DNA from 2 places in the Luteimonas sp. Soil_C_5 genome. Region 1 is predicted to be linked to the other one. Evidence: predicted binding sites of a transcription regulator. Region 1 holds the regulator's gene; the other holds the start of a gene.
What was found. The regulator FliA, encoded in region 1, starts transcription of late flagellar genes. The targets are predictions, from matches to a motif close to TAAAGTTTNNCNNNCNNNGGCCGATAA.

Region 1 (12,073 bases):
TCGTGACCGCCGGCGTGCCGGGTGATCGCCTGCGACAGCGCAAGGCCGAGGCCGGGCTGGGTCGCGCTGCGACGTTCCAGCGTGGCCAGCGCCGTTTGCGCACAGACGAAATCCAGACCCTCGGTCGGCGAGGGTTTCATCAGCGACGCCAGTGTCGGCGGCGGCGTGCCGAACAGGTCGACGACGCCCGGCGGTTGCGGGTCGCTCGGCACGCCGAACGCGCGCGTCAGCGATGCATGCGGGTCGAGATCGACCAGCAGCACACGCAAGCCGCGCGCGACCATCGCGCGTCCGAGGGCGAGCGAGGTCGTGGTCTTGCCCACGCCTCCCTTCTGGTTGGCGATCGCCCAGACGCGCATCAGCTGTCTCCTTGCGGGGGTGGGGGGGAAGCAGGGGGGCGGGGTGCGGCGACACCGGCCACCGCGGGCACGGGCGCGGCCGGATACGACGGCATCGGCGGTTCGGGCGACGGCTGCTGCGGACCGGGCGCGCCGGTATCGGGCGTGGCCAGCACCATCAGCACCACGCGCCGGTTGGCGTTGCGCCCGGCGTCGGTGTCGTTCTCGGCCTTGGGGCGATATTCGCCGTAGCCGACCATCACCAAACGCTCGGGCGCAAAGCGCTCACGCACGAACAGATGCACCACGCTCGCCGCACGTGCGGCCGACAGTTCCCAGTTCGACGGGAACTGCGCGGTCGCGATCGGGCGGTCGTCGGTGTACCCCTCGATCCGGATCGGATTGGGCAGGTCGCGCAGCACGCCGGCCAGGCGGCCCAGCAGTTCCTGCGCGCCGAAATCCAGACCGGCCGAGCCGCTCTGGAAGAGGATGTCGCTGTTGATCTCGACCTCGAGCCACAGATCCGAACGGCGCACCGTGATCAGCCGCGCGCGGACCATTTCCGACAGCGTGTCCTCGAGCTGCAGCGCGATCCGCGCCAGCTGCTCACGCGAGGCCGCAAGCGAGGCGGCGTCGGCACCGCCGTCGCCCATCCGGTCGGCGCGCATCTTCGATTCCAGCATCGGCGCCAGCGGCGAATCGAGCAGCGGCGCCTGGCTGGGGCCGCTGTGCGAGCCGCGCGGCGTCGGCATCGGCCGCCCCACCATGGCCTCGCTGCGCTGGTTGTCGCCCATCTGGATCGGCTCGATCGCGCGCGGCGGCGCGTTGAACGCGCTGGCCAGCGACGCCGCGACCGCGCGGTACTTGCCCTCGTTGAGCGAGGACACCGCGTACATCACCACGAAAAAGGCGAGCAGCAGCGTCACCAGGTCGCCGTAGGGAATGGCCCAGGCTTCGTGGTTGACGTGATCCTCGTGGGGCTTTTTGCGGGCCATGACAGGTCAGTGCAGGAAGCCGGCGAGCCGCGCCTCGATGTTGCGCGGATTCTCGCCCTGGGCGATCGCGATCAGCCCTTCGATCGCCAGCTCGCGCTCGCCGCTGCGGCGGCCGATCACGCTCTTGAGCTTGGCCGCCATCGGCAGGAAGAACAGGTTGGCCGAGGCGATGCCGTAGATCGTCGCGGTGAACGCGGCGGCGATGCCGACGCCGAGCTTGCTCGGATCGGCGAGGTTCTTCATCACCGCGATCAGACCCAGTACCGCGCCGACGATGCCGAGCGTCGGCGCATAGATGCCCATGCCCTCGAACACCTTGGCGGCGGCCAGATCATTGTGTTCCTCGCCCTGCAGGTCGATTTCCAGCATGTGCCGGATCGCCTCGGGCTCGACGCCGTCGACCAGCATCTGCAGGCCCTTCTTCAGGAACGGATCGGTCTGCGCCTCGACGTGGCTTTCCAGTCCCAGCAGCCCCTGCTTGCGCGATACGTTGCTCCACTCCAGCAGCTGCGCGATCAGCGCGGCGCGGTCGGAGACCGGCGGCTTGATCACCCAGCCGGCGATGTGCATCGCATGCTTGAACACCGGCGCCGGCGTGTGCAGCAGGATCGAGGCGACCGTGCCGACCATGACGATCAGGAAGGCGGCCGGCGACCACAGGGCACCGAGACCGGCGCCCTTGAGCACGCTGCCGCCCAACAGGGCGACCACGGCAAGCACGATTCCGGCGACGCTGAAAATATCCATGACGTTGGTATCGGCGGGGGGGGAGGGGACTTGAGGAAGGGCGGGGATTGGGGATTGGTGATTCGGGATTCGTGATTGGTGATTCGAAAGAGCAGCAGCCGTGCCGTTCCCGGGCGTTGCGAGCTTTCAGAATCGTGGGATGGACCCGTCATTCCCGCGCAGGCGGGGCTTTTAACAGCCGAACGGCTGGTCATCCATGGACGTCAATCCTCTTGGCGCCAACGTCCCTGGATCCCCGCCTGCGCGGGGATGACGGTGGATGACGGATCCGGGATCTGGCGAGGTCTGCCAGACCAGCCGTCCGCTTCCCTGAAGCCGGGGCAATGAGGAAGCAGCGGCTGTTCCGAATCACCGCTTTCAACGGACGCATGTCCGGTCATCACCAATCACGAATGACGAATGACGAATCACCCCCCCCATCACCGCTTCAACGCATCCACATCGAGAATCAGCGCCAGCCTGCCGTCGCCGATCAGCGTCGCGCCCGCATAACCGGGCAGGCCGCGCAGCGCACGCGGCAGCGGTTTGATGACGACTTCCTCGCGGCCGCGGACTTCGTCGACGACCAGGCCGAAGCGGCTGTCGCCGCGCTGCAGGACGACGATGGTCAGCAGGGTCGTGTCCTGCGCCGGCTGGCCCAGCCAGTGGCGCAGGTCGAGCAACGACAGCGTGTGCGACCGGCGGTCGAGTGCGGCGCGGCCGTCGAACCAGTTCACCGTGCGCGCAGGTGCGTGCAGCACTTCCTGCACGCGCGCCAGTGGCAGCGCGTAGCAGTCGTCGGCGGCGTGGACCAGCAGCGTCGGCAGGATGGCGAGCGTCAGCGGCACGCGCAGCGAGAAGCGGCTGCCGCGTCCCAGTTCCGACTGCACCTGGATCTGGCCACCGAGTTCGCGGATGCGCGACTGCACGACGTCCATGCCCACGCCACGGCCGGAGATGTCGCTGACCTCGTCGCGGGTGGAGAAGCCGGCGAGGAAGATCAGGTTGAGACATTCCTCGGCGTTGAGGCGCGCGGCGGATTCGGCGTCGATCAGGCCCTTGTCGCGGGCCTTGGCGCGCAGCCGTTCGGGATCGATGCCGGCGCCGTCGTCGTGGATCTCGATGCCGACGTAATCGCCCTGCTGCTGCGCGATCAGGCGCACGCGGCCGGCACGTGGCTTGCCGGTCGCCTCTCGTAAGGCGGGCATCTCGATGCCGTGGTCGATCGCATTGCGCACCAGATGAATCAGCGGATCGGCCAGTGCCTCGACGAGGTTGCGGTCGAGTTCGGTCTCCGCGCCGACGAGGTCGAGATCCACTTCCTTGTCGAGCGCGCGGGCGACGTCGCGGGCGAGCTTGGGAAAGCGCGAGAACACCTTGCCGACCGGCTGCATGCGCGTGCGCATGACGGCGCCCTGCAGACGCGCGGTGGCGTTGTCGAGCGTGGTGACCGCGCGGTCGAGATCCTCGTCGCGCAGCCGTGCGCGCAGGGTCTTCAGCCGGTTGCGCGCCAGCACGAGTTCGCCGACCAGGTCGACGATGACGTCGAGCCGCTTGGTGTCGACGCGCACGGTCTGTTCGCGTTCGGACGGCGCGGCGGATGTCTTCGGCGCTGCGGCGGGCGGTGCGGTGCGCGGCGCCGGTCGCGGAATGGCCGCCGGCGCGGGTGCCGCTGCAGCCGGCGCAGGTGTCTGCGTGCCCGGCGCGGCGCCGCCGTGCAACTGGTCGAGCAGGGCTTCGAATTCGTCGTCGTCGATCATGTCGGCGACGGGCTTGGCCGCGTTCCCTGCAGGCGCGGCCACGCCGGGCGCGGCGCCACCATGCAGCTGGTCGAGCAGGGCCTCGAACTCGTCGTCGTCGATCATCGCCGGCGCGGCAGTCGCCTGCGTGCCCGGCACCCCGTCACCATGCAACTGGTCGAGCAGGGCTTCGAATTCGTCGTCGGAAATCATGTCGTCGCCGGCAGCAGCGACCACGGGCGCGGCTGCACGCACCGGCGCCGCTGCAGGCGCATCGGCAGGCGCGAAGCCCGCGATCAGTTCGGCCGGCGCGCTCGGCACGGTGTCGTCGGTCTCGATCGCGTCGACCATCGCCTGCAGCCAGTCCAGCGACTGCTGCGCGGCGTCGAAATGGCGCGGCAGCAGCGCGGTCTGGCCGGCACGCACCATGCCCAGGGTTTCCTCGGCCGCGTGGCACAGCTCGACCAGCGGCGTCGCGCCGAGGAAGCCGGCGCCGCCCTTGAGCGTGTGGAATGCGCGGAAGACCGCGTTGAGACGCTCGCGGTCGTCGGGCGTCTGTTCCAGACCGACCAGCTGGCCGCCGAGGTCGTCGAGCAGTTCGCGGGCTTCGAGGACGAAGTCGGCAACGATGTCGGGCGACTGCATCAGCGTCGACCCGCGCCGGTGGACCGGGCGATCGCAGCGCCGCCGGTGCACACGTCCGCCCGTCCGGCAGCACAGGCGTGCGCGCGCAGCGGCGTGATCAGGCGTTCGTGTTTCGACATCAGCATTCCCGTTCCTGCCGCGCGCGCGAGGGGACGCGGCGCGGTCTGTTCCAACCGCGTGGTGAGATCTTCAGAGCCCCAGATGCGACAGCAGATCGTCCGCGTCGCTCTGGCCGACCGTGTTGCGGTCGAGGCCGGAAACCGACGGTCCGTTGCCGCGCTGGTTGTCTTCCTTCGGCGGCAGACCGAGGGCACCGAAGCCCTCGTGCACGCCGCGGACGATGCCGGCGACGCGGCGGATGATCTGGCCGCCGAGGTCCTGGTGGCTCTGCGCCAGCGCCATCTCGCGCAGGTTCTCGCGCAGCGATTCGACGGTGGCGATCTGGGTCTCGTCGAGCGGACCTTCCTTGAGCCGGGCGACGAGCGCGCGGCTTTCGTCGATCAGGTCCAGCGTGCGGTGTGTGGCCTGTTCGGTCATCTCGACCACGTGGTCCAGACGCGCGCAGGCATCATCCAGACCGCTGCCTTCGGCGGGCGTGGGCGGCAGGGTGTCCAGCGCCTGCGACAGTTCGCGGGCGAGCCGGCCGAGGCCGGTGACCAGGGTGCGCGCGCGCGCATTGGCCAGCGCGTCGACCTGCCGGCGCCAGCCGTCCTCGTCGCCGCGCTCCAGCGCTTCCAGCGCGTCGTGCAGCAGGTTGGCCAGACGGGTGCGTTCGATGTCGGGCGTCGTCATGCCGCGGTCCCCAGGCGCTCGAAGATCTTGCCGAGCTTCTCTTCCAGGGTCTGCGCGGTGAACGGCTTGATGATGTAGCCGTTCACGCCGTTCTGCGCGGCCTCGATGATCTGCTCGCGCTTGGCTTCGGCGGTCACCATCAGCACCGGCAACGCGCGGAACCTGGGATCGGCGCGGATCTCGCGCAGCAGCTCGATGCCGGTCATGCCGGGCATGTTCCAGTCGGTCACCACCAGCTCCACCGCATCCTGGCGCAGCACGGCCAGCGCACTGTGGCCGTCTTCCGCCTCGACCGTGTTGTTGAAGCCCAGATCGGACAGCAGGTTCTTGACGATCCGGCGCATCGTCGAGAAATCGTCGACGATCAGGATGCGGATGTTCTTGTTCAAAACGTGTTCCTCGAAAAAAGCGTGCTGCGATACGGGGTGGGGCACGGGCCCCGGAGGTCAGTCGTCGGCACCGAAGCCGGTGTCCGCAAGTTCGAAAGCGGTGAGGCGGCCGCGCAGGCGGACCACGGCCTGGCCATGGATCTGGCAGACGCGCGATTCGCTGACGCCGAGCACCGCGCCGATCTCCTTCAGATTCAGTTCCTGCTCGTAGTACAGCGACAGCACCAGCTGCTCGCGCTCGGGCAGGTGGCCGATCGCGCCCATCAGCTCGCGACCGAACTCGCCGCGCACCAGCGCTTCCTGCGGCGTCGGGCCGCCGCGACGGTTGACCGGCTCGACCTCGCCGTGGTCTTCGATGTGCGAATCCAGACTCAGCACCTGGCCGCGCGCGGCGTCTTCCAGCAGGCGCTGGTATTCGCCCAGCGGCAGGTCGAGTTTCGCTGCGACCTCGTGCGCGCTGGCGGCGCGGCCGGTGCTCTGTTCGATCTCGCGGATCGCGGCAGCGGCTTCGCGGGCGCGCCGGTGCACGGAGCGCGGCACCCAGTCGCCACGGCGGATCTCGTCGATCATCGAGCCGCGGATGCGGATCGAGGCATAGGTCTCGAACGACGCGCCCTGTTCGGCGTCGTAGCTGCGCGAGGCCTCGAACAGGCCGATCATGCCGGCCTGCACCAGATCGTCGATCTCGACGCTGGCCGGCAGTCGCGCGGCCAGGTGATGGGCGATGCGGCGGACCAGTTCGGCGTGCTGGACCAGCGGATCGACCGTGGCCGTGCGTTGCACCGCCTGGTACTGGCGAGCGGCGAGGTTCATGCGGTCGCTCCCTGGCGCAGCATGCGCTCGACGAAGAACTCGACGTGGCCGCGCGGCGCGGTCGGCGCCTGCCAGCGCGAGATGCGACGGGCGATCTCGATCAGCGCACGCGCGGACGGACTGCCGGGATAGGCCAGCACCACGGCCTGCTGGCGCTGCACGGCCATGCGCAGCCAGTCGCACTGCGGCACCGCGCCGAGGTAGTTCAGCGACACGTCGCCGATGAAGCGCTCGCACACGCGCGAAAGCTTCTCGTGCAGATTGCGGCCTTCCTGCGGGCTGCGGACCATGTTGGCCACCACCTGCACGCGGTCCACGCCGCGCTCGCGCGCCAGCACCTTGATCAGTGCGTAGGCGTCGGTGATCGAGGCGGGTTCGTCGCAGACCACGACGATCGCGTCCTGTGCGGCCTGGCAGAAGGTCAGCACCGAATCGGTGATGCCGGCGGCGGTATCGACGACCAGCAGGTCGAGCTCACGCTGCAGGTCGTTGAAGACGTTGACCAGACCGGCATGTTCGGCCGGACGCAGTTCGGCCATGTGCCGGCGGCCGGACGCCGCCGGGACCACCAGCACGCCGCCGGGTCCTTCGATGATCACTTCGTCGAGCGAGCAGCGGCCGGCGACCAGGTCGGCCAGCGTGCGCTGCGGCGACAGGCCCAGCAGCACGTCCACATTGGCCAGGCCCAGGTCGGCGTCCAGCAGCAGCGTGCGCTGGCCCATGCCCGACAGCGCGACCGACAGGTTGGCCGAGACGTTGGTCTTGCCCACGCCGCCCTTGCCACCGGTGACGGCGAGGGTGCGGACAGGCTGGAATGGGGTGGCGGACATCGGCAGGCGCTCAGGCGACGGCATGGTCGTGATTCCGGAATGCGTGCTCCGGGACAATCGGCTTATCGGCATCGCGGCGGAGATCTTCAAGGCGGAGCACCAGATGGGCGGCATTGGCCCGGTGCAGGTCTTCGGGAATGCGCTGGCCGTCGGTCACCCAGGTCAGCGGCAGCTGGTGGTCGACCGCCACCGACAGGGCGCTGCCCAGGCGGCCGGTTTCGTCCAGCTTGGTCAGCACCACGCCCTGCGGGCGGGCGTTCTCGAACCGGCGCACCACTTCGTCCAGGTCCGCGAAATGGGTGTTGGCCGGCAGCACCAGCAAGGTGCGCACCTGGCGCGCGGCACGCAGCCAGTTGAGCTGGCCGGCGAGGGCGCGGTCGCGCTGGCTTAGGCCGGCGGTGTCGACCAGCACCAGGCGGTAGTCCTGCAGCTTCTGCAGCAGCTGGATCAGGCCGGTCTCGCTGTCGGCCTCGTGCACGGCGATGCCGAGCTGGCGGCCGTAGCTGTGCAGCTGTTCGCGGCCGCCGACGCGCGAGGTGTCGGTGGTGATCAGGGCAACGTCGCGCGGCTGGTGCTGGGCGGCGTACAGCGCGGCCAGCTTGGCGATGGTGGTGGTCTTGCCGGCGCCGGTGGGACCGACGAGGGCGATCACGCCGGCTTCGGCCAGCGGGTCGATCGGGCAGATCGGCAGGCGCTTGGACAGCAGCGCCAGCATCAGGCCGCGGACGCGGGCATCCGGGGTGTCGGCGGGGATCTGCAGCACGGTGTCGCGGGTGATGCCTGCATCGAAGCCGTAGTCCTCCATCAGTTCCATCGCCTGGGCGCGCGCCGGCGAACCGCGCAGGCGCTCGTCGGTGAGGCGCGCCATCTCGCGCTCGATCATCGATCGCATCTGCGACAGCTCGTCGCGCATCTGCGCCAGTTCTCCGTCGCTGGCAGGCGCCTGCGGGGTCGGCACGGCGGCCAGAACGACGGGCGCGACCGGCGCAGGCACCGGCGGCGACGGAATCTCGTCGCGCACCGGCGGGGCGACCGCGACTTTTTCGACCTGCGGCGTGTCGTCGCGATGGCCGGCGGCCAGCAACTGGGCGAAGGTCGGGCCATCGATGTCGAAGGTCGCCGGCTCGGACGACGCACGGGCACGGGCGGCCAGCGCGGCGACCGCGGCATCGGGGGCTGCAGTCCGCGCAGGCGCTGCAGCACGCGCAGGTGCGGGTTCGGTCTGGGCGGCGGCATCGGCCTGCGGCGCGAGCTCACGCAGCCAGCGCTCGGACGGCGCCAGACCAGTTTCCATCGGACCGGCGGCCGCCGGCATCGCGGCCGAGGCCACAGGCGTCTCGCGCTGCGCGTCCTCGATGGCGCGCTGCACGTAGCCCTCGTCGTAATTGCTGGCAGCGACGATCTCCACGCCCTCGTCGATGCGACGGTTGGACAGGATCACGGCATCGGGACCATGCGCCTGGCGCACCAGCTGCAGGGCACTGCGCATGTCGGCGGCGACGAAGCGGCGGATTTTCATGAGCAGGGATTCGGAATTGGGGAATGGGGATTGGAAACAGCAGGCATCGGTGTCGGGGGTGTTGCGCGTGTGGTCTGTCTGGGTCTCATCGCTTGCATCGCACTCTCTCCGCGTTGGCGGGATCCGCTCTCACGAATCCCCACTCCCCAATCCCGCATCCCGGCTTTCAATTGATCGTGCCCAGCAACTTCAGGCGCTTGTCTTCCGGCACTTCGGTGTAGGACAGGACCGACAGCCCCGGCACGCTGTGCCGGACCAGACGCGCCAGCGCGGCGCGGACCTGTCCGGGCACCAGCACCACCGCCGGTTCGTTCCTGGCTTCCTGCTGGCTGGCACAGTCGGCGAGACTCTGCTGCAGGCGTTCGGCCAGGCCCGGTTCCAGTGCCGCACCGGCGCCCTGCGCGGAATCCTGCAAGACGCGTTCCAGATTCGGCGCCAGCGTGTAGACCGGCAATTCGGCCGAGGGGCCGGCGATTTCCTGGACGATGAAACGGCCGAGCGCGGTGCGCACGGCGGCGGTCAGCTGGGCCGGGTCCTGGGTGTGCGCGGCGTGCTCGACCAGCGCCTCGGCGATGCGGCGCAGCTGACGCACCGGAATGCGCTCGACCAGCAGGTTCTGCAGCACGCGCACCACGACCGCCAGCGGCAGCGCCTTCGGGGTGAGGTCTTCGGACAGCTTGGGTGCGCTGCGGGCGAGGGTGGCCAGCAGCTGCTGCACTTCCTCGTGGCCCAGCAGTTCGGGCGCCTGTTCGCGCACCAGGTGCGAGAGATGCGTGGCGACGACGGTGGCTGGATCGACCACGGTGTAGCCGGCGGCCTCGGCCTGGGCGCGGTGCAGCGGCAGGATCCACAGCGCGTCGAGTCCGAACGCCGGGTCCTTGCCGGGGATGCCCTCGATCGGATGCAAGGCGCCACCTGGATCGAGCGCCAGCAGGCGGTCGGGATGGACTTCGGCGGTCGCCACCGGCACGCCGTGCACCAGCAGGCGGTAGGCGGTGGGCGACAGCTCGAGGTTGTCGCGGATGTGCACCGGCGGAATGAGGAAGCCGACGTCCTGGGTGAGCTTGCGGCGCACGGCCTTGATGCGCGCCATCAGTTCGCCGCCCTGGGCCTTGTCGACCAGCGGGATCAGCCGGTAGCCGACTTCCAGCCCCAGCGGATCGACCGGGCGGAGATCGTCCCAGCCGAGTTCGGCATTCGCGGCCTGTTCCGGCGCGGGCAGCGCGCCGGCCTCGGGATCGGCTGCGACGCGTTCGGCTTCGAGGCTGCGCTTGCGCATCACCCAGGCGGCGTAACCGACGATCGCCGCCAGGCTGAGAAACGCGAAGTTCGGCATGCCCGGCACCAGACCGACGACCAGCAGGATGCTGGCGGCGATGGTCAGCGCCTTGTGCTGGCCGAACACCTGGCCGGTGACGGCGCCGCCCATGTCCTGGTTGCGCGAGGCGCGGGTGACCAGCAGCGCGACCGCCGATGAAACCAGCAGCGCCGGCAGCTGGGAGACCAGGCCGTCGCCGATCGACAGCAGGGTGTAGGTCGCGGCCGCTTCGCCCATCGGCATGCCGTGCTGCAGCACGCCGATCGCCAAGCCGCCGAAGATGGTGACGAACAGGATCAGGATGCCGGCGATCGCGTCGCCGCGGATGAACTTGCTGGCGCCGTCCATCGCGCCATAGAAGTCGGCTTCCTGGCGGACTTCCTCGCGACGGACCTTGGCCTCGTCGCGGGTGAGCATGCCGGCGTTGAGATCGGCGTCGATCGCCATCTGCTTGCCGGGCATGGCATCGAGGATGAAGCGCGCGGTCACTTCCGACACGCGGCCCGCACCCTTGGTGATCACCACGAAGTTGATGATGGTCAGGATGGCGAAGGCGACGATGCCGACCGCGAAGTTGCCGCCGACGACGAACTCGCCGAAAGATTCGATGACCTTGCCGGCTGCGCCCGGGCCGTCCTGGCCGTGCAGCAGGATCACGCGCGTGGATGCCACGTTGAGCGCCAGGCGCAGCATCGTGGTGACCAGCAGCACGATCGGGAAAATGCTGAAGTCCAGCGGGCGCTGGACGTAGATCACCGCGAGCAGCACGACCAGCGAGATCGCGATGTTGAAGCTGAAAAGAATGTCGAGGATCGTCGGCGGCAGCGGCACCACCACCATCGCCAGCAGGGCCAGCACCAGCAGGGGTGCTCCCAGGCCGTTGCGCAGCGCGTCGAAGACCCGCTTCGGGCCCGCCGCCATCACCGCACTCACCGGCGGCCTCCGGTGGTGTCGCCTTCATCGATGTCGAGATCGGCGAGCTGCGGCTGCGGCGTGCCCGCCCGCCAGCTGCGCAGCTGGTAGACGTAGGACAGCACCTGGGCGACGGCAGCGTAGAGCTTCACGGGGATTTCCTGGCCGATGTCCGCCTCCCGATACAAGACGCGTGCCAAAGGCGGCGCTTCGACCAGGGTGATGCGGTGCTGGGCGGCGAGTTCGCGGATGCGCAGGGCCAGTTCGTCGACGCCCTTGGCGACCACGCGCGGGGCGCGCATCGCGCCACCGTCGTACTTCAGCGCGACCGCGTAGTGGGTCGGATTGACCACGATCACGTCGGCGGTCGGCACGTCCTCCATCATCCGGCGCTGCGACATCTCCTGCTGCAGCTGGCGGATGCGGCCCTTGACCTCGGGCCGGCCTTCGCTCTCCTTCATTTCCTCGCGCATTTCCTGGCGCGTCATCTTCAGCTTCCGGCGCCAGTTCCACTTCTGGTAGGGCGCGTCCAGCAGGGCCAGCAGCAGCAGGGCGCCGGCCGTCGCCATCAGCATCCACAGCGCGAACTTCAGGCCACCGGCGGCGGCCTGCTCCAGCGGCTGGTTGATCATCGCGCGCAGCCGCGGCATCGCCGGCCACAGGAACAGCGCGGCCGCGCCGCCGACCAGCAGCACGCGCAGCAGCGATTTCAGCAGTTCGGCCAGACCCTCGGGGCCGTAGATGCGCTTCATGCCGGCCAGCGGATCGAGCTTCTTGAGGTCGGGCACCAGGCCCTTGCTGGAGAAGTTGAAACCGCCCATGACCGCCGGCGCCAAAAAGCAGGCCAGCAACGTGGCCACCATCAGCGGCGCCAGGATCCACAGGAAGCCGAGCATCAGCTCACCGGTGTGGCCGAACATCTTCTGCGGCGATTCCAGCAGTGCGACATCGGGCGTCAACGCCCCGCGCATCCAGTCCTTGGCGCGCGCGGTGATGCCGCCGCCCATCGCCAGCAGCGATGCGACACCGGCGCCGAACACAGCCACGGTTGCCAGTT
Region 2 (12,073 bases), on a different contig from region 1:
ACAAGGTCGCCACGCAGTCGTCGGACGACGGCCGCCGCTTCGTCAAGCTGGGTGCCATGCGCGAGCGCGTCTTCGACACCGGCAACCTCAAGTACGACATCGCGATCGACGAGGCGGCGGTCGCGGCGCTGTCGCACGCATTCGCCGCGCGTGCGGGCACGCGGCCGGTGTGGATCGCGGCGAGTACGCACCCTGACGAGGAGCCGATCGTCATCGACCTGCATCGGCGGCTGCGCGCGCGCTGGCCCGATCTGCTGCTGGTCTGGGCGCCGCGGCATCCCGAACGCTTCCGCGGCGCCGCGCAGCTGGCGGTCGAGGCCGGCTGGCGCGTCGCCACACGTGCGCTCACCACGTGGCCCGATGCCGGCGACGATGTCTTCGTGCTCGACACGCTGGGCGAGCTCGGTGCGTTCTTCGCCTGCGCGGATGTCGCCTTCGTCGGCGGCAGCCTGCAGGACATCGGCGGGCACAACCTGCTCGAACCGGCCGCGGTCGGTGTGCCCGTGGTCACCGGGCCGCATCTGCAGAACTTCACCGACATCGCGCGCCAGCTGGGCAAGGCCGGGGCACTGCGCATCGGCGCCGACGCCGATGCGGTGCACGATCATCTGGCCGCCCTGCTGGGCGATGCCGATGCGCGGGCGGAAATAGGCGCGGCCGGACGCACGCTGGTCGAAGCCGGCCGCGGCGCCTTGCAGCGCACCCTCGCCCTGATCGACGGCGACCTGCCGGCGCCGGAAACGCAAACGGCGCGGATCCGATCCGCGCCGTTCGGGGTCTGACGCCGCAGACGCTTACTGCGGCGGCGGTGTCGCCGCGCCGGTCCCGGTGGATGCACCGACGCTGTTGACGTCGACGGTCAGCTGGCGGTTCACGTCCTGCAGGTTGCCGATGTCGAGCGTGCCGGCGGCCTGTTCAAGCAGCAGACGGCTCTGCAGGAAGTTGTACTTGGCGAACGCGTACTGCTGGCGTGCCGAGAACAGGTTCTGCTGGTTGATCAGCACGTCAATGACGGTACGCGTACCGACTTCCAGACCGACCTGCGAGGCTTCGTACGCGCTGTTGGCCGAGACCAGGGCCAGGCGGCGTGCCTCGACCTCGGTGATGCCTGCGACGAGGCCCTGATAGGCGTTGCGCGTGTTGCGCTCGATCGCACGACGCTGCGCTTCGTACTGGTCGGCGGTGATGTCGCGCTGGGCGATCGACTGGCGCACGCGCGACTGGGTGAAGCCGCCGCTGAAGATCGGCACGGTCAGGGTGATGCCGATGCTGTTGGTTTCGCCGCGCTGTTCCACGGAGCCGAAATTCTGCTCTCCCCAGGTATCACTTCGACCGTAGCGGGCGCCGAGGTCGAGCGTGGGCAGATGGCCCGACTTCGCGGCGGTCACGCCGTACTCGGACGCGGTGACCTGATAGCGCAGTGCCTGCAGTTGCGGGTTCTGACCCAACGCGGTCGCCACCCAGGCTTCAGCGTCGCGGCCTTCCGGCAGCTCGGGCGTGAAATCGTCCGGCAGGCCGCGCAGGTCGCGGATTTCCGAACCGGTGATCTCGGCCAGCGCCTGGTAGGCGTCCTGCAGCGCGTTGCGCTGGACGATGGTGTTGGCGCGCGCACCGTCGTACTGGGCGCGGGCCTCGTGCACGTCGGTGATCGGCGCCAGGCCCACTTCGAGGCGCTTGTCGGCGAAATCGAACTGCCGCTTGAACGCGGCTTCGGCGGCTTCGGCGGCGGCCAGGGTCTCGGTCGCGATCAGCACGTCGAAGTACGCGGCCGCGGTGCGCGTGATCAGCGCATCGTTGTCGGCGTCGAGCTGGAAGTCCGCCGCCGTGCTCAGCGCGCGCTGCGAACGCAGCGTCGAGATCTGGCCCCAGTCGAACAGCACCTGGTTGGCGCTGACACCATAGCTGCGCGTGCGTGCGCGACCGGATACGCCGGCCGCGCGGCTGTCGGTCAGCGACGCGCTGCCGCCGATCTGCGGCAGCAGGGCGCCACGTGCCTGCACGGCGCCTTCCCGGGTCGACAGGCGCTGCGATTCGGCGATCGACAGGGTCGGATCATTGGTGCGGGCCAGCTCGTAGGTCTGGACCAGGTCGGCGGCCAACAGCGGGCTGGACGTCAGCGCCAGCGCAAGCGACAGAAACAGGGGGCGGCGGAACATCAGGAGATCCTTCGAACGATCAGAGAGAGAAACGCGGCACCGGAGCGGCACCCGCGAGATAGACGAGTTCGGTTTCGAACAACGATTCGATGGCCGGCGCGTTGACGTCGTCGCCTGTGCGCGTGGCCAGCACCGCTTCCATCGCCGGCGCCTGGCCGCGGACGATGAACATCCGGCCGCCGGGACGCAGCCAGGCCAGGAAGCGTTCGGGAATCGTGTCCACCGCGGCGCCGACGCAGATCGCATCGAACTGGCGGTCACTGTGCCAGGTGAACGCATCGGCGGCGATCACGTCGACGTTGGCGATGCCCTGCGCGGTCAACCGGTCGCGCGCGGCGTCGGCGAGATCGGCATGCCGCTCGATCGACACCACGTCGCGCGCCAGATAGCCCAGGCACGCGGCGAGATAGCCACTGCCGGTGCCGATCTGCAGCACGCTTTCGCCCTGTTCCAGACCCAGCGCCTGCAGTGCGCGACCTTCGAGCACCGGCTTGAGCATGGTCTCGCCATAGCCGATCGGCAGCTCCAGATCGCTGTAGGCGAGCGCCCGGCGCGCGTCGGCGACGAACGCCTCGCGCGGCACGCGGGAGATGGTCTCCAGCACGCGGGGGTCGAGCACGTCCCAGGGACGGACCTGTTGTTCCACCATGACCTCGCGGGCCTTGGCGTAGTCGATCGTCATCGTTGCGGTTTCCTTGTTCGCCAGCGCGCAATTCTAGCGGTCGCGGGCCGGGTCATCATCGCGGGGGCATTCGGGTTCACGCAGTGCCGGAAGTCACCGGCACCGACGGCATGGCGAGACGGGGTGATACAGAGACCGCCCGGCGCTCTCAGCGGCCGGGGCGGGCGCGTCCATAGGCGCGCAGGAACATGTCGACGGAGGCGTCCAGGTGCGCCCGACGCTGCGCGGCGCAGGCGCCGGCGTCCTCGCAGTCGAACACCATGCGCTGGTGCAGGTCGCCCTTGAGCAGCACGAAGAACTGCGCCGCGGCGGTGTCGACGCGCTCGGCATCGATGTCCAGATCACCGGTCTCCATGCGCCGGCGCAGCAGCGCGGCAAAGGCTGCCTGCACGCGCTCCGGACCGCTCTGCCAGAACCGCTGGGCCAGACGCTTTTCCACCATCTGCGGCGTGCACAGCAGGCGGTGGCCAGCAATCGCCTCGGGCGAACCGACCATCGCGAAGAAGGCTTCGGCCACCTCGCCCAGCCGCTGGCGGATCGGCGTGCCCGGGGAGGGTTCGAAGATCGAGGCCGGCATCTGCTGCTCGCAGTACGCGGCGGCGGCCTCGGTGAACAGCGCATCCTTGTCGCCGAAGTGGCTGTAGACGGTGAGCTTGGACACCCCGGCCTCAGCCGCGATCTGGTCCATGCTGACGCCTTCGTAGCCCTGTTGCAGGAACATGCGCTCGGCAGCCTCGAGGATCGCGGCGCGCTTGGCCAGATCCTTGGGACGGCCGGGGCCCGCCGTGCGCGATTCCGGAAGCGGTGCGACAGGGGCTGGGCGGCTGCTCATTCGCCTAATACTATACCAACGAGTTCTGAAAATATACGATACGCCTCCGTATCCCCTGCTCCGGGTCCTCCCATGTCCTGCGCCCGATCCGCTGTCCTGTCCCGTTCGTCCGGTCCGCTGGGGGCGGCGCTCTGCGCGCTGCTGGTGCTGGCAGGCTGCAGTCGCGATGCCACACCGCCCGAGGCACCGCGTCCGGTGCTCGTGGTCCGCCCGGCCGATCTCGCGGCGCGCAACGACCTGTCGTTCGCCGGCGAGATCCGCGCCCGTCAGGAAAGCCCGCTGGCCTTCCAGGTCGGCGGCAACCTCGTGCGCCGGCTGGTCGATGCCGGCGCCCAGGTCACCGAAGGCCAGGTGCTGGCCGAGATCGAACCCGGCGACCTGCGTCTGCAGGCGCAGTCGGCCCAGGCGCAGCTGGCAGCCGCCGAAGCCGAGTACGAGCGTGCGCGGACCGATCGCGCACGCTACGCCCAGCTGGTGGACCAGCAGCTGGTCAGCCGCTCGACGATGGACACGCAGGACGCGGCCTACAAGGCGGCGCTCGCCCAGGTGCGCGCGTCGCGTGCGCAGGCCGACGTCGCCGGCAACCAGGCCGGCTACACCCGGCTGCTGGCACCGCGCAACGGTGTGATCGCCAGCCGCCAGGCCGAAGCGGGCGAGGTGGTGGCCGCCGGCCAGCCCATCTACACGCTGGCCGGCGACGACGGCCGCGAGGTGGCGATCGCATTGCCGGAATCCGGGATCGACCAGTTCCGCATCGGCCAGCCGGCCGAGGTCACGTTGTGGAACCGTCCCGACGTGCGCCTGCGCGGCACGATCCGCGAGATCGCGCCCGCCGCCGACGCGCAGACCCGCACCTATGCCGCGCGCGTGGCGCTGGATGCGGGCGAAGACCGCGTCGAACTGGGCCAGAGCGCGCGGGTCTTCCTGCGGCCTGCCGGCAGCGGCGATGCCTTGAACGTGCCGCTGGCGGCGATCCAGCCCGGCGCCGATGGCGGCAAGTCGGTCTGGGTGGTCGATCCGGCCAGCCGCGCGCTGCAGCGGGTACCGGTCGAAACCGGCGACTACGGCGCGCAGTCGGTGCCGGTGCGCGCCGGCCTCACCGCCGACGCGCTGGTGGTCGCAGCCGGTGGGCATCTGCTGCGCGAGGGGCAGATCGTCGCACCGGTGGACCGCGACAACCGTCCGGTCGTGACCGCGCCTGCACCTGCGGAGGCCGGCGAGTGAACCGCCCGCCATCCGCGCTTCGCGCGATCGACTACCGGGGCATCCGCCTGCCACGTCCGGGCCGCAGCTTCGCTGCGCGGAGTGCGTCATGAGCCGCTTCAACCTGTCCGAATGGGCGCTGGGCAACCGCACCCTCGTCGTCTACCTGATGCTGGTCGTCGCCGTGGCCGGCATCTTTTCCTATGGCCGGCTGGGCCAGTCGGAGGATCCGCCGTTCACCTTCAAGGCGATGGTGGTCCAGACCCAGTGGCCGGGCGCCACCGCCGAGCAGGTCTCGCGCCAGGTCACCGAGCGCATCGAACGCGCGCTGATGGAAACCGGCGACTACGAATTCCTGCGTTCGTATTCGCGCCCCGGCGAATCGCAGGTGATCTTCTTCGCCCGCGATTCGATGCACTCCCGTGAGATTCCGGATCTCTGGTACCAGGTGCGCAAGAAGGTCGGCGACCTGCGCCCGCACCTGCCGCAGGACGTCATCGGTCCGTTCTTCAACGACGAGTTCGGCGACACCTTCGGCAATATCTACGCGCTGACTGGCGACGGCTTCGACTACGCGATCAAGAAGGACTACGCCGACCGCATCCAGCGCGAGCTGCAACAGCTGCCGGATGTCGGCAAGGTCGAACTCGTCGGCCTGCAAGACGAGAAGGTCTGGATCGAGGTCAGCAATACGCGGCTGGCGACGCTGGGCATCTCGATGGGCGCGGTGCAGCAGGCGCTGGCCGAGCAGAACGCGTTGGCGCCGGCCGGCTTCTTTGAAACCGGAGAGGCGCGGGTGCAGCTGCGCGTGGACGGCGCGTTCGAATCGGTCGAAGCCCTGCGTGAGTTCCCGATCCGCGCCGGCGACCGCACGGTGCGCCTCGGCGATATCGCGACGATCGAACGCGGCTTCGACGATCCCGCCGGGCCGCGCATGCGCTTCATGGGCGAGGACGCGATCGGCATCGCCGTGGCAATGCACGACGGTGGCGACATCCTCAAGCTGGGCCAGACGCTGGAAACCGGCTTCGCGCAGCTGCAGGAGACGCTGCCCGCCGGCATGGAGCTGCGCAAGGTGTCCGACCAGCCGCGTGCGGTGCGCGATTCGGTGGGCGAGTTCGTCAAGGTGCTCGCCGAGGCGGTGATCATCGTGCTGCTGGTGAGCTTCGTCTCGCTGGGCTTCCGCACCGGTCTCGTCGTCGCGGTGTCGATTCCGCTGGTACTGGCGATGACCTTCATCGCGATGGACCAGTTCAACATCGGCCTGCACAAGATCTCGCTGGGCGCACTGGTGCTCGCGCTCGGCCTGATGGTCGACGACGCGATCATCGCGGTGGAGATGATGGCCATCCGCATGGAGCAGGGCGACAGCCGGCTCGCGGCAGCCAGTTACGCGTGGACCCACACCGCGTTCCCGATGCTGACCGGCACCCTGGTCACCGCGGCCGGTTTTCTGCCGATTGCGACTGCTGCGTCGAGCACCGGCGAGTACACGCGCTCGCTGTTCGAAGTGGTGACGATCGCGCTGGTGGTGTCTTGGATCGCTGCGGTGCTGTTCATTCCGCTGCTGGGCGAGAAGATGCTGCCCGACCTCGCGAATCCGAAACCGCCGAAGCCCGGTTCGCTGCCCGCGCGCTGGTACGCCACGCGCACGCGCGCCGCGGATCGCTGGCCGGCATTCGCGTTCGCACTGGCGCCGCGCGATCCGCACGCGCACGACCACGATCCCTATCAGCGCCCGTTCTACCGGCGCTTCCGCGGCTGGCTGCACTGGTCGCTGACGCACCGCTGGCTGGTCATCGGCGCGACGGTGGCGCTGTTCGTCGCCTCGCTGCTGCTGTTCCGCTTCGTGCCGCAGCAGTTCTTCCCCGACTCGACGCGCATGGAATTGATGGTCGATGTCGAACTGGCCGAAGGCAGCTCGCTGCGTGCGACGGAAGCGGCCGCCGCGCGCCTCGATGCACTGCTCGACGGCCGCGAGGGCATCGAGTCGCGCGTGGCCTATGTCGGCACCGGCTCGCCGCGTTTCTATCTGCCGCTCGACCAGCAGCTGCCGCAGACCAACTTCGCCCAGTTCGTGGTCACCGCCACCGACGTCACCGCGCGCGAGCGTCTGCGCACCTGGCTGACCGACGAGGTCGCCCCGGCGTTTCCGGAACTGCAGTTGCGCGTGACGCGACTGGAGACCGGGCCGCCGGTCGGCTATCCGGTGCAGTTGCGCGTCTCCGGCGAACACGTGGAGCGCGTGCGCGAGATCGCGCAGTCGATCGCCGGCCGCGTGCGCGACAACCCGCATGTCACCAACGTCAATCTGGACTGGGACGAACCCAGCCGTGTCGTGCGCCTGGTTGTGGACCAGGGGCGCGCACGCGTGTTCGGCGTGAGCTCGCAGCAGCTGGCGCAGTTCCTGTCGAGTTCGCTGTCGGGCATGCAGGTCAGCACCTATCGCGAAGGCAACGAACTGATCGGCATCGTCATGCGCGGCCCCGAGGACGAGCGTGGCCAGCTCGACATGCTGGCCAGTCTCGCCGTGCCGACATCGAGCGGACAGTCCGTGCCGCTGGGCCAGGTGGCGCGACTGGAATCGACGTTCGAGGACGGCATCATCTGGCATCGCGATCGCCTGCCGACGATCACTGTGCGCGCCGATATCCGTGGCGACACGACGCCGCCCACAGTCGTCGCGCAGATCCTGCCGACGCTCGACGAGATCCGCGCCGCGCTGCCGCCGGGCTATCGCCTGGAGACCGGCGGCACCGTCGAGGATTCCGGCAAGGGCCAGGATTCGATCAAGGCCGGCCTGCCGCTGTTCCTGTTCGTCGTCGTCTCGCTGCTGATGCTGCAGCTGCGCAGCTTCTCGCGGACCGCGCTGGTGCTGCTGACCGCGCCGCTGGGCATGATCGGCGTGACGCTGTTCCTGCTGGTGTTCCGGGTGCCGTTCGGCTTCGTCGCGATGCTCGGCACGATCGCGCTGGCCGGCATGATCATGCGCAACTCGATCATCCTGGTGGACCAGATCGAACAGGACATCGCGGCCGGACACGCGCGCTGGGATGCAGTGATCGACGCCACCGTGCGCCGTTTCCGGCCGATCGTGCTGACCGCACTGGCCGCGATCCTGGCGATGATTCCACTGTCGCGCAGCGTGTTCTTCGGGCCGATGGCGGTCGCGATCATGGGCGGGCTCACCGTTGCCACGCTGCTGACGCTGACCTTCCTGCCGGCGCTCTACGCCGCGTGGTTCAAGGTGCGCGAGGACGAGCCGCCGCGCGCGCCGTAACGCGCTCACGGCAGCCAGAGTTTCTCGAGATCGCGCAGCCCGAATTCCGCCGGGGATTCGGGCTGCAGGATGCGATCGCCATCGCCGGTTGTGGCCAGGTCGACGTCGTGCATCAGCACGCGCGCGCGCCGGCGCAGGCAGTGGAACACCCGCACCCGCGGCTTGAGCAGCGCACCCGGCGCCTGTTCGATCACCACGGCCAGCTGCTGCGACTGCAAACGCACGAGCGTGCCCACCGGATAGATACCCAGGCTCTTGACGAAGGCCTGGAAGATCGCGGGATCGAAGTGCCCGGTCCACGACGCCATGCGCCGCAGCGATTCCGCCGGACACCAGCCGCGCTTGTACGGGCGATCGGACGTGATCGCGTCATAGACATCGCAGACCGCCGCCATGCGTGCCATGCGCGAGATGCGCTCGCCCGACAGCCGCGCGGGATAGCCCGAGCCGTCCATCTTCTCGTGGTGATGCAGGGCGATGTCGAGCGCGGCCGGGTCATCGACGCCGCTGTCGACCAGCAGGCGGTGCCCGTCTTCCGGATGCCGGCGCATCGCGCCGTACTCGGCTTCGGTCAGGCTGCCCGGCTTGTTGAGCACGGCCAGCGGCGACATCGCCTTGCCCATGTCGTGCAGCAGCCCGCCCTTGGCCGCGGCGTGCACCTCGTCCTCGGGCAGGCCCAGCTGGCGCGCGAGGGCCGCCATCAGCCCGGCCACAGCCATCGAATGCAGATAGGTGTAATCGTCGGCGGTCTTCAGCCGCGCGACGCTGATCAGCGCGTGCGGATTGCGCAGCACCGAGGCACAGACCGCCTCCACCAGTGGCGTCGCTTGGCCGGTGTCCACGCTGCGCCCCAGCCGCGCCTCGCCGAACATCGCCTCGACCAGGGCGCGGCCTTCCTCAAGCAGCGTGCGCGCCTGTTTGACCTCGGCCTCGAAGCTGCCTTCGGGCACGGTGCGGGGCGCGTGTGTGGTCACAGGCGTCGTGGGGGACCCGGGTGCGTCATCGACGGGCGTGCTGTCAGTTGACGACGTGGCAGTCGATGCGGCGCGCGCTTGAGGTTCGGGCGCGGCATCGAGCCCCTGACTGATGTCGATCACCAGCGTCTCGACCCCGCTCGCACCGATTCGCGCCACCGCATCGGCATCAGCCAGGAACGAGCTGCGCCAGAACGGGTGATCGAGCCACGAGCCGGACAGGCGCTGGACGAACATTCCCGGGCGAAGCTGGTCGGTACGGATCGTGCGGAGCATCGGGCGTCGGTAGCGGCGGGCGGGACGTTCTGGGCGTCCGCGCCGTCGCGATGCCGGCAGGACGCCGTCCGCAGACAGGCGCGCCGATAGGCAACTGGAACGATGGACCCCGCGTCCCTATCGGCGCCGCCGCGCTCAACTTGAGACGCCTGACGGGCGCTGGGAGACGGTGCATGCAATCGCAGGTGATGTACAGGCGCATCGTGCCGCCAGCCGAGCATGCCTTGCCTGCGACAGGCGCGTATCCGCGGCAGTGGGACTGCGGCGTGAGGCCTTTCGGCGCCTGGGCCCTGCTGGCGATGCGCAGTGTCCGGATCGGACGCACGCAGTCCGCAGTCCGATCCGTATCGCCGTCAGTCGGGTGCGTCTGCCTTGCCGAGCTGCACGACCTGGTAGACCGCCACATTGTGTCGGCCGAGTTCGCGCACGATTTCCGGGACCAGCTGCACCGGCACCGTGACCACATGGCCATGCGGGCGGTCTTCGATCACCAGCGCCGTCGACGCCATCGCCGGAATGTCGTGGCGTCGCGCGCTCAGGAAGGTTTCGATGACGCCACGCCCGAAACTCGCGTGATCGCCAATCTCGAGGTATACGCGGTAAAGCGTGTCCGTGCGGTCCATCGGAGTGCCGGCCGTGTAGGTGTCGTGCATGTGTCGCCTCGATGACCGGAATGCACCGCCGGCGGCGGATGCAACGACGATGGTGCTTCGACGTCTCGGCGCATGCAATCGCGCATGGTGGGTCGCCTGCGAGGCGGCTCGCATCGTGATGTCGAGGCAGCGCATCCGTGTACGCGAGATGCCGGGAGCAATACTGGAATTACAGGCGCCCGGCGCCGACATCGACAAGGTTGATGGCCGCTTTCGTGGGCGCCTTGGCACGTCGCCTGCGCGAGCGCGCCGTCGGCTCGATCCGAAACGCGGAGTGCTGCCGGCCTTACAGGCGCATGCCCAGCCAGATGACCGCTTCGGTCGACGCGGACACGACCGGCCTGAGCAGCCTCGACCAGGCGTCCGTCTCCGCCAAGTGGCCCGCCGATGCATCGTGATGCTGCTGCTCTTCGGCGACGATGTCGGCGATCGCCATCACGGCGGCCGGATCCACATCGCGCAGCGTGACCAGCTGGTGTTCGAGGTGGCGCAGCACCACGCTTTCGACCGCCACGGTCGTCGCCGCGATGGCGCGGGCGCCGCACACGCCGGTGACGATGCCCAGCACATAGCCGCCGATACCGCACGGCCAGTAGCTGCGGCAGCGCGGCCGGCCCCGACGACGCAACTCATCGCCAAAGAGTGCGCGGTGTCGCTGCTCGTCCGCTCTGAACGCCTGCAATGCGGGCACCATCTCGGGCGCGGTGATCCGGGCCATGTGGATCTGCGCCGTATAGATGCAGACCGCGCCATGTTCGCCTGCATGGTTGACCTTGAGAATGCGGCTGCCGAGGTCCGTGCCGACCTCGGACCGCGCTGCTGTCTGTCTGCTCATCGCGCCGTGCCCATCGTGTTCCCTTGTCCCGTCACCCGCGGACACGGGTGGCCGGTGCGCGTCCTGATCGAGCCGTTGAAGGACGGGCCCAAAAGTCCAACACGCGTTTAGCACCGAGTGTCCGCACGGGCCGACCCTTCCGCCGGCTGCGATACCGGGTGCGGGTCCGCAAGTGTGCGCACCATCAGCACCAGGGACACGGCCATCGCAACGTCGAGTGATCGCTGCAACAGACCGCGCCAGGGTGCGACCTCTGGCTGGACCATGGCCACGAACACCACCGGAAACGCGGCGCCGGTCAGCAGCAGAAAGCCGCGCCGCATGCGGAAAGGCCTGAAACCCGGGGCCACCGAGACGAGCGCGATCCCGATCCCCATGCCGAAGTACGCAAGCACCGCAAGCAGGTTGTGCCAGCGTTGACTCGGTGAGCCGTCGAGCGGGCAGCCAGCATCGCAGGGCGCGATGGCCCCCAGAAAATAGGAGAACGGAAGCGCCCACAGAAGCCAGAACCCTAGGCGACTGGTGCCCGAAACCCGTGTGATGGGCGCTGCAGCGATCAGGAACGCCGCCAGAAGCGCGGTACTCGCGACGAAGCCCACGTAGGTGAGCGTGCCTGCCCAGGCAGTTCCGGTCGCGTTGTATTCGCTGACGAAATTGGACAGCTGCGAGTAGCCGGGCTTCAGGGCCGCGCCAATGCAGTAGAAGCCCGCCACGTACGCGATGCTCGCGCCCAGCAGCAGGCGGGCGAGCTGCGCCCTGTTGAGGCGCGTTGCGCGCATCACGAGACCACCTGGCAGTTCAGCGAGGTCCTGCCGGGTGACGGCATCCGCTTGAGCGCATGTCGAAGCCTTACAGCCATGGCGCGTCGCCGAGTACGACCTTCCGGTAATAGCTGGTGTTTGCGCGGATCATGTACAGCGCCGCGAAGCCATAACCGATGCCGCGCGAGAACTTGCCGAGGCCGATGGCATCGAAGAGCAGGACTAGCGCAATGGCCATGATCAGGAACAGCACAGCCTGGCGCCACAAGCCTTTGGCAACGTAATAGAACGGCCCGAAGATGAAAGCGAGGAAGTTTGAGTTCAGCCTAAAGCGCTCGCCGAACGGAAGGTCCCGGAAGCGCGGCAGATCCGGGCCGCCCGCCTTGTCGATGAGCCTGAACCTGCGTTTCCAGGTTTCCGA

Region 2: a site for FliA is predicted at 9,521-9,547, ahead of AC3A5K_RS16355 (cyclic di-GMP phosphodiesterase). Genes of this name have one in related genera too.

What each region holds. Positions count from the first base shown of each region.
Region 1 is NZ_JBDGKA010000001.1:582,272-594,344, reverse strand. It holds gene AC3A5K_RS02960 (ParA family protein) at 1-359, opposite strand, end outside; gene motD (flagellar motor protein MotD) at 359-1,333, opposite strand; gene AC3A5K_RS02950 (flagellar motor protein) at 1,340-2,080, opposite strand; gene AC3A5K_RS02945 (chemotaxis protein CheA) at 2,500-4,443, opposite strand; gene AC3A5K_RS02940 (protein phosphatase CheZ) at 4,633-5,235, opposite strand; gene AC3A5K_RS02935 (chemotaxis response regulator CheY) at 5,232-5,624, opposite strand; gene AC3A5K_RS02930 (RNA polymerase sigma factor FliA) at 5,682-6,437, opposite strand; gene AC3A5K_RS02925 (P-loop NTPase) at 6,434-7,291, opposite strand; gene flhF (flagellar biosynthesis GTPase FlhF) at 7,278-8,786, opposite strand; gene flhA (flagellar biosynthesis protein FlhA) at 8,953-11,025, opposite strand; gene flhB (flagellar biosynthesis protein FlhB) at 11,034-12,073, opposite strand, start outside.
Region 2 is NZ_JBDGKA010000006.1:181,767-193,839, reverse strand. It holds gene waaA (lipid IV(A) 3-deoxy-D-manno-octulosonic acid transferase) at 1-782, shown strand, start outside; gene AC3A5K_RS16380 (TolC family outer membrane protein) at 795-2,156, opposite strand; gene AC3A5K_RS16375 (protein-L-isoaspartate O-methyltransferase family protein) at 2,176-2,838, opposite strand; gene AC3A5K_RS16370 (TetR/AcrR family transcriptional regulator) at 2,987-3,670, opposite strand; gene AC3A5K_RS16365 (efflux RND transporter periplasmic adaptor subunit) at 3,743-4,894, shown strand; gene AC3A5K_RS16360 (efflux RND transporter permease subunit) at 4,983-8,153, shown strand; gene AC3A5K_RS16355 (cyclic di-GMP phosphodiesterase) at 8,159-9,403, opposite strand; gene AC3A5K_RS16350 (hypothetical protein) at 9,757-10,056, opposite strand; gene AC3A5K_RS16345 (demethoxyubiquinone hydroxylase family protein) at 10,343-10,936, opposite strand; gene AC3A5K_RS16340 (DUF998 domain-containing protein) at 10,999-11,670, opposite strand; gene AC3A5K_RS16335 (DUF2628 domain-containing protein) at 11,741-12,073, opposite strand, start outside.